DNA from 4 places in the Bacillus sp. PK3-067 genome. Region 4 is predicted to be linked to each of the others. Evidence: predicted binding sites of a transcription regulator. Region 4 holds the regulator's gene; each other region holds the start of a gene.
The links. Region 4 encodes LexA, which represses DNA repair genes until DNA is damaged. Its sites were predicted from a motif close to CGAACATATGTTCG; they were not measured.
Positions count from the first base shown of each region.

Region 1 (2,210 bases), 730 kb from region 4:
CTAATGTAAATGGCGGTAAATCTAGGCGTACAGAACGTGCTGAAGGCCCTTTTCCAATTACAATATCAAGGCAAAAGTCTTCCATCGCAGGATACAATACTTCTTCAATTGATCTATGCAAACGATGAATTTCATCAATAAATAATACATCCCCTGGCTGAAGCGCTGTTAATACAGCAGCTAAATCTCCTGGTCTTTCAATTGCGGGACCTGAAGTTGTTCTAACATTAACGCCCATCTCATTGGCAATAATATTCGCAAGCGTCGTTTTACCAAGACCTGGTGGTCCATATAAAAGCACGTGATCTAACGTTTCTTCACGCATTTTCGCCGCTTCAATAAATACTTCTAAATTATGTTTTGCTTTATCTTGGCCAATATACTGACGGAGCGTCTGTGGCCGTAATGAATATTCTAAATCCGCATCTTCATATGCAGATTCCCCTGAAAGGAGACGTTCGTCCATTATACTCACCTCTTACCATTTAGTAAAAGACTAAGTGCCTTTTTAATATACTGATCCGTCGTTAATGATTCTTTTAATAACTCTGGTACAACACGAGAAACTTCGCGTTCTGCGTATCCAAGTGCGCGGAGAGCTTCCAGTGCCTCATCAAGCTCAGCTGATGAACCTTTCTTCTCATCAAAACGTTCTGTGTCTGAGAATAAATCAACAAATGCATCTGGTACGACATCTGCTAGTTTTCCTTTTAAATCTAAAATCATTTGGCGTGCTGTTTTCTTTCCGACGCCTGGGAATTTCACTAAAAACTTCTCATCTTCATGCTCAATCGCTTGAACGACCTGTCCTGTTTGACCAGAAGCTAAAATTGCAAGAGCTCCTTTTGGCCCAATGCCAGACACGCCTAACAACTTTGTAAATAATAAACGCTCTTCACGTGTTTTAAACCCGTAAAGTGCCATAATATCTTCTCTCACATAATGATATGTATAGACACGGATTTCTTGCTTACTTCTTTGAAATACATACGGATTTGGTGTGAAAATTTGATAACCAATTCCATTATGATCAATTACGACATATTCCGGCCCTACATACTCCACGTAACCTGTAACATATTCAAACAAAATACGATCTCTCCCTCTTAAATCATGTATTCCATTTTAACATATTTAATGATAGAAAAGCGAGACTGCCCCAACAAATGTTCTCCACTTGAAACTTCTGTTATTTTCCATTGACAGAAAGGTTAAAGCACCTTAATATACAGAAGTCGATAATGATTATCAATACTAATTAAAGGGGTTACATCAGGATGAAACGTAAGCTATTTATTTTATTTACTATTATGCTCGTTGTTCTTTCTATCGTTGGCTGTTCTTCTCAAAAAGAAGAATCGAAGGCAAAAGAACAACCGAAAACAAAAGTTGTAAAACATGCTAAAGGTGAAGCTACAATTCCAGTAAATCCAAAGAGAATTGTTGACTTATCTGGATCAACAGAAGAACTATTACTTCTTGGACACAAACCTGTTGGTACAGCAAATACATATAAAGATAAAATCCAAAATCACTTAACAGACAAGTTAGATGGAGTAAAAGCAGTAGGTTGGTACTGGGCACCTAAAGTTGATTTAGAAGCTGTTACTGCTTTAAAACCAGACTTAATTATTTTAAACAACCGTCAATTAAAAATTTATGATCAACTAGAAAAGGTTGCACCTACAGTTGTTCTAGAAACAAACTTAGAAGACTGGCGTGGTAAGTTTAAAGAAGTAGGTAAGCTATTTGACGAAGAGAAGAAAGCAGACAAATGGATTGCAGACTACGATAAGAAAGCAGACTCTTTATCTAAAAAAATTAAAGAGAAAACAAAAGATGAGAACTTTATGTTCGTTGCAGTTACACCACAAAACTTCCGTGTATACGGTAGCTTCGGATACGGTGACATCATCTTTAATGACTTAAAACTTCCAGCAACAAAAGGTACGGATTTAAAACAAACGATGGCGCAAGTATCACTAGAAGGTCTAGTTGCATTCCAGCCTGACCAAATGTTTATTGTAAACTTCGGCGGCGAAGCTGATAAAGTTTACGAAGACTACAAAAACAGTGCCGTTTGGAAAGACAATAAAGCAGTTAAAAATAATCACGTATATGAAGTATCAAATGAAGTCTTCAATACGAAAGCATTCAATCCAATCGGAAAAGATATGCTAATTGATGAAATCGCAAAAGAAATTTTAGCT
Region 1 is NZ_CP096490.1:4,413,157-4,415,366, forward strand. It holds gene ruvB (Holliday junction branch migration DNA helicase RuvB) at 1-466, opposite strand, end outside; gene ruvA (Holliday junction DNA helicase RuvA) at 472-1,089, opposite strand; gene M1D73_RS22720 (iron-hydroxamate ABC transporter substrate-binding protein) at 1,278-2,210, shown strand, end outside.
Region 1: a site for LexA is predicted at 1,160-1,173, ahead of ruvA (Holliday junction DNA helicase RuvA). Genes of this name have one in related genera too.

Region 2 (2,210 bases), 1.5 Mb from region 4:
ACAAATTTTTTAAAAAAATTACTCAACTTTATTATATTAATTTTAACACACTTTTATTGAAATCCATGCTCCAAACGTTTTACTATTCCACAATTTTTATTATATGAACCATCTGGACTATAACTCCATATAGTAATGTTAACAACTTTTTATAAAGCAGGTGAAAATTATGCCATCAGTTGTAGGAAATTTAGTTGTACAAAATAGTAATGGATCATTTAACTTAGGTGATTTCTACAACGTTTCTCCGAAAGAAAATACGAAAGCTTATAATGGTTCCGGCGCATCAAACGTTGGTTTTGTTGTTAATACTTTTAGCGGTGTTAGCGCGACCAATACATTTGATTCTGACCTTGCAGATCAAAACCAAGTGGGTACAGCCTAATCTTATGTTCAACTTTTTGTATAGAAAATTTTAATTTGTCTATACTATAATCAGGCTGTTTGACAGCTCTTATCGATTTTGGAGTACCCTATCTTTTTCTCCCTTTCCCTGGGGCTCAGCAGCTAGCACAAAGCTAGCTGCTTTTTCTTATATTATTTGTCTCATAAATCAGAAATAAAAAAAGCTGCCATTTAATATTCAGCTTCTTTTACATTATTTCAATAATATCCATAGCGTTAAATACGTAAGTTTTATAAAAGGCGTCTGTACAAATTACAATTTGTTTTACCGGATTGATATGTACAACAGTCATGTAGCTTGTTAATATGTAACCATCTTCAAAATATGTTACCAATATTTCTTTCTCAGACAGTAATGACGTTAATAATTTATCAGAAATCCTCTCTTTTGCTTCATTTGTTAAAAGCGGTTTTTGTACTTTTAATTTCTCTCCAATAATCTTTCTCATATTTAAAAGTTGTTCGGACATTACTGTAAACGGAACCCACTCTCTTTCTTCTTTTTGTATCTTTACATCGTTCATTTTTTATCTCCTTGATCATTTATACATTTATTTATTCATGCTATCCCTTAGTTATTTTTAATACTTACTAAACTATAATTAGGTTACCTCTTAAAAGAACATTCGTTCTTATTATACACGAACTTACGTTCCTTTGAGAAGAGCTATACTTATTATTTCTTAACAAAAAACATAATTTTATTTATCTCCATATTTTTTCCTTTATCAAATAAACTTTTCATTTCTTATATAAAATGCATATAAAAACTAAAAGGCGACTTCACACAAAGTGAAATCGCCTTTTTCTAAAAAATATTCAAAGCTTATTTTTCTATCCTAACTAATGTTCTTTCTAGAATACATAATTCATCTATATTAAAATGATTTATTTTTAAGTTCAATTCCCCTACTCGTTCCTTATCTTCATCACCAACCCAACAACTAAATAATTCGAAATAGTCTCCATCTTCCAAATAACTTTCCATAATCTTGCATAAAGTTAAAAGTTTTTCTTTCGCTTCTTTTTTTTCCTTTACATTTTGCCACTCGACCAGTTCAATTCCCCAATTAGTTGAAACCTCATATGTGTAATTTGTTTGGAATTGATAATCTTGTACAATTTCAAGCATACTTTCATCTGAAAAACACGGTCCAAAAACAATTACATCATTAGAATCTGGATCCGTTAACGGAATTTCTACATTACAGCCTATGTAACTTGCTAAACTCATTTTATACTCCTCCAATATTCGTATAAAAAATACTTCATAGTATATTTATTTACTCAAATATAAAATCCCTGCCTAAACGAAAAAGTTTTAAATTTTTATCGTTTATTAACCATCTATAACTGAAAACATATACTATGATGAACGAACTCACAAAGCATAAGAAAAGAGAGCATTTACAACACTCTCTTTTCTTACATACTCTATGGAACTTTACAAAACTGAATCAGTGATTTTTATTATTATATTTTATTACATATACTTAGGTTGTACTATTATATGTAACTCTCTCTCTGTATCCGCTTTTTTCGGATGACGAAAATAATTAAGTTCGTACTTTAACACTTTATACTCAACCATCCCAATTTTAATCCCTTTCGTTTCTTTTAATATAACTAATAAATCACTTATATTTTCATCATATGACTCAAAAATTTTCGCTCCGCCCTCTCCTTGAAAGATTACTTTCATATATTCTCCCCACCTTAATTTATTGATGTGGTAAATGATGCGTTTAAAACGATTCATTCTTTATCCTAAAATTTTCACAACAAAAAGAACATCCTTTCCAATC
Region 2 is NZ_CP096490.1:2,172,523-2,174,732, reverse strand. It holds gene gerPF (spore germination protein GerPF) at 170-385, shown strand; gene M1D73_RS11345 (YolD-like family protein) at 594-929, opposite strand; gene M1D73_RS11340 (KH domain-containing protein) at 1,232-1,639, opposite strand; gene M1D73_RS11335 (hypothetical protein) at 1,889-2,107, opposite strand.
Region 2: a site for LexA is predicted at 1,048-1,061, ahead of M1D73_RS11345 (YolD-like family protein). Genes of this name have one in related genera too.

Region 3 (2,210 bases), 1.7 Mb from region 4:
CCAGCGAAAAAATTATATGGAGGCCCATCATCTAATACCGTTAAGAATGCAACATGATTTTGAAAATAGTTTAGATGTTGTTGGAAATATAGTTAGTATATGTCCGAACTGTCATAGGTTGATTCATTATGGAAGAGACAAAGATAAGAAAAAAGTTTTAGAACTTCTCTTTGAATAAAGAAAAGATTCTTTGAAGAAGTTCGGTATTGAGGTATTTCTCAAAGAGCTATTTGGATACTATGGAATTCTAAAATAAGAATATTCATAGCTATAGGGAAGGTAGAATGTTTCATACTTAAACATAGGTATTATTGTGATGGAAATTTAAATTTCGTCTTTTGAAAGTATCAATAATTTGTATTATTTTTATAGGGTTATATATTTTTCTTTTGCTCTGCTGTATAGCAGAGCTCTTTTTTTGTCGTACAAAAGCCACCTATATATGTGAAGTGCACCCCAATTGTTAGGTTGTGTCTAACAATTGGGGTGCACTTCAGTCCTGTCGGGCGGCTTCTTTTAATTTATATTCACCAATTCATCAAACTTAAACTTAGTATTCAAACCAAAAGCATCTGTACAATATATAGTTTTCGTCATCGGTTCAATATGTAATACATTTATGTACATGTCTTGCACCATTCCATCACGATAGTATGAGATATGTATTTCTTCTTCCTCGTGAAAAGATTGCATTAACGCTCTTTCTATTCGTTCCATAGTATCTTGTGTTAAAAAAGGTTTAGGTACTTTATATTGTTCCTCAAACATTCTATGTATTTCCTCGTATTGCTCCGGTATTGAAGCAAACGGATTCCATTTCACCATACATCTTCCACGTACTACAGGAAAGCCGTTATATTCCATGATGTAATACCTCACTTTTGTTTTTTTTACTCCACTACAAACAAACGTGTGTTCTTTTTTGGGGTTTGAAAAGGGACCATTTTGTTAACATGAATATTCAAAAATAATTTTTTCAAGTTAGAATATTCAAAAACTTATTTATGCAAACAAGCATGTCATGATAACATTTAACAAAAGGGGGTAGAAGTAGATGAGTGTTGACATTATTTCTAAAGAAGAAATCACAAAATTATTAAACGACTGGTATCAAGCTATGATTTCACAACGTGTATTACAGTCTCAGAAAATAAAAGAAGATATTGCAAATAAAATCAATAATATTAAGGAAGACCAAACAATATTAGTCTACTACGCTTTATTGAATGCACGGTATAAACTGCTAATTCGGGATATGGATAGTACAAAAGATATTCTGGACAAAATCGAGCCTTTACCAGAGTCTACAGAAACATTTTTAGAGTACTATCATCATTTATTTAAAGCAATTTACGCTATTAATAAAGCAAACCATAGTGAAGCAAGAATGCAATTTGAAAAAGCTGAAACGTTTTTAGAGTACATGCATGATGAAATTGAAAAAGCTGAATTTAATTATTGGCTTGCAGTCCATTACTATCACGTATTAAAACCGATCCTAGCAGTTCAATTTGCTACAAAGGCGAATGAAGTATTTTCAATTAGTCCAGGGTATGAATTAAAAACTGCAGCATGCTTAAATACTTTAGGAATGGCACACATTCGACTAAATGAATTCGAAAGTGCAGAGGAATATTTACTTTCAGCACTAGGTACCTTCCAAAAATCTAATGATGAACTTCTTATTAAACGAGTTAAGCATAATTTAGGACTTTTATACGCAAGTCAAAACATGCCAGAGTTAGCAATTAAACACTTAGAGGATTCATTAGAAAATAACGCTAAAACTATGTTTCTTTTAGCAAGAGAACATTTTAAGTTAGGTTATAGTCATATCGCTAATGAATATATTGAGAATGGCTATAAGATTAGCGACTTATGTTATCGTCATCATTTCCGAATTTTAAAAGCAGTACATAACTATGTACCGCAAGAAGAATTAGAAAATGTGGTTATAGAAGGTATTTCGTATTTTGAAAAAGAAGAATTATATGATTGGGTAAAAGAATATGCTTCTCTTTTAGGTGAAATATTCTATGGTTCAGAAAATCACAGAAAAGCAAGCAAGTATTTGCACATCGCTTTAGATGCAGACAAAAAGAGCATAGAAAGAAGGGCGCTAAAATGAAAAAAGCAATCTTATTAATGATGATGTTATCCGCTGTTTTTACTTTTGGTCTTACTAATGCAAAAGACATACCACAAAACGA
Region 3 is NZ_CP096490.1:1,995,914-1,998,123, forward strand. It holds gene M1D73_RS10390 (hypothetical protein) at 47-178, shown strand; gene M1D73_RS10395 (YolD-like family protein) at 517-864, opposite strand; gene M1D73_RS10400 (response regulator aspartate phosphatase) at 1,055-2,128, shown strand; gene M1D73_RS10405 (aspartate phosphatase) at 2,125-2,210, shown strand, end outside.
Region 3: a site for LexA is predicted at 902-915, ahead of M1D73_RS10395 (YolD-like family protein). Genes of this name have one in related genera too.

Region 4 (2,210 bases):
TTTATCAAGCAATTGCTTCGTATACTCTACATATCTACGATGTACAGTCGCCTTTGAAACATTATGACCAAATCCACGTAATGTTGCTGCAATTTCTTCAAACGTGAGTTCACTTTTTCGCAAACGTACAATTTCCTCAATTGGCACTTCTTTTTTCTCTCTTCCTACACTTAAATGACGATTTTTTAAATTTTTTTCTGGACGATAACCTTTTTCTACTGCACGTTGCATACCTCGTTTAATTTTCAAATTATGAATCTTTCTTTGATATTCTTCAACAATACCAATAATATCTAATACCATTGAATCAGAATCCGACAATTGTAATTCACCATTATGTGTATGCGTATATACTTTTATGCCTTCTTTATGTAAACAATGCATTAACGCGATCTTCGCATTTCCTCTACCAAGACGCGTTTCATCTTGTATAAGTAACACATCAATTTGTTCGTCTCGAATTGTATCCAACACCTCTAATATACCGTCACGTTCAATTGTATATCCACTAGCCTGCTCTTCAATCACCTTAGTAACATTCATTTGATAGCGCTCAGCTAAATGCAATAATTCATCTTTTTGACGTAATAATGATGTTTCTTGCGCTTCTTTCGTTGTACTCACACGTGCATAAATAATTGCATTCATTTTGAACCCCTCTTTCTCCCTATTATTTCCCTATAGTGTAACATAAATCCGCCATTTGTTCGAACTTATGTTTGTAGAATGTTTTTTCACATGTTATACTTATTAATAAGAAAAATGAAAGAAAACGAGGTGTTAGAAAACATGGAAAAGTTAACGAAACGCCAGCAAGACATTCTCGACTTTATTAAGCTAAAAGTACAAGAAAAAGGATATCCACCTTCCGTACGTGAAATTGGTCAAGCAGTCGGCCTCGCTTCTAGTTCTACAGTGCACGGACATTTATCACGATTAGAAGAAAAAGGATACATTCGACGCGATCCAACAAAACCACGTGCCATTGAAATTTTAGGTGAAGACCGAATGGATACGGAAACACAATCTGTTATTCAAGTTCCAATTGTCGGAAAAGTCACTGCTGGTTTACCAATTACAGCGGTCGAAAGCGTAGAAGAACATTTCCCACTTCCAGCTAGTATTGTTGCTGGAGCAGACCAAGTGTTCATGTTACGTATTTCTGGAGATAGTATGATTGAAGCTGGTATTTTCGATGGAGATTTAGTTGTTGTTCGCCAACAGCAGTCTGCATATAATGGTGAAATTGTAGTCGCTTTAACAGAGGATAACGAAGCAACAGTTAAACGTTTCTATAAAGAAAAAGACCATTTCCGTCTACAACCAGAAAACTCTTCATTAGAACCTATCATTTTAAAACAAGTGTCAGTTATCGGGAAAGTAATTGGCGTATATCGTGATTTACATTAAAAATAACAAAAAGAAGATAATTACCTTATTTATATACGGTAATTATCTTCTTTTTGTATTTTGATAGATTTCCATGCATTCTATTTCTTATTAACGAGTTTCAATCGTCACATCTCCCGCAGCCGTTTTACCGCTAATCTTTTTACTACCATTTCCAATTGTTACATTTTTATTTTCTTCATTAAAAATTGTTACATCTCCAGCAGCACTTTGCCCAGTAATTACCGCATCTTGTGGTTTTTCCGATAAAGTAATATCTATATCTCCCGCAGTTGAACTTGCTTCTAGATTATACTTAGAATCATGATCTTGAATATTTATTTCCCCACTTGTTGTTTTTGCGGTCACTTTCCCTAATACCTTCTTAAAGTTCACCTCACCAGCTTTTGTCGATCCCTCCACATTCTTAGCCGTTACTTGTTTCAACTCTACTTCTCCAGCAAGTGTCCTAACACTTACGCTATCACTTTTCACATCACTCATTTCGATTTGTCCAGCAGATGAATTTACTTTTACATCTTGGTAAGAGCGTTCGGGCACAAGGAGAGTCAATTTAGACGTTTGAAACCTAAAATCGTAAAAAGAAAAATCAAATGAAGCACCTTTTTCTCTTTCCCCAATAATTTTTAATGTGTCACCATCTTCTGCGATACGAATCTCTTGTTTACGTACATCTCCCGATTGCTTTACATAAAAAGAAGAGTCAGGAGATTTTTGGACAATAATATCCCCGGCATCTAACTTAACTTCTATATTTTTTAATGTTTCGTTTTTAATTACATTTTCTTTATCGCCTTTTT
Region 4 is NZ_CP096490.1:3,681,703-3,683,912, forward strand. It holds gene M1D73_RS18865 (YneB family resolvase-like protein) at 1-648, opposite strand, end outside; gene lexA (transcriptional repressor LexA) at 790-1,410, shown strand; gene M1D73_RS18875 (DUF4097 family beta strand repeat-containing protein) at 1,501-2,210, opposite strand, start outside.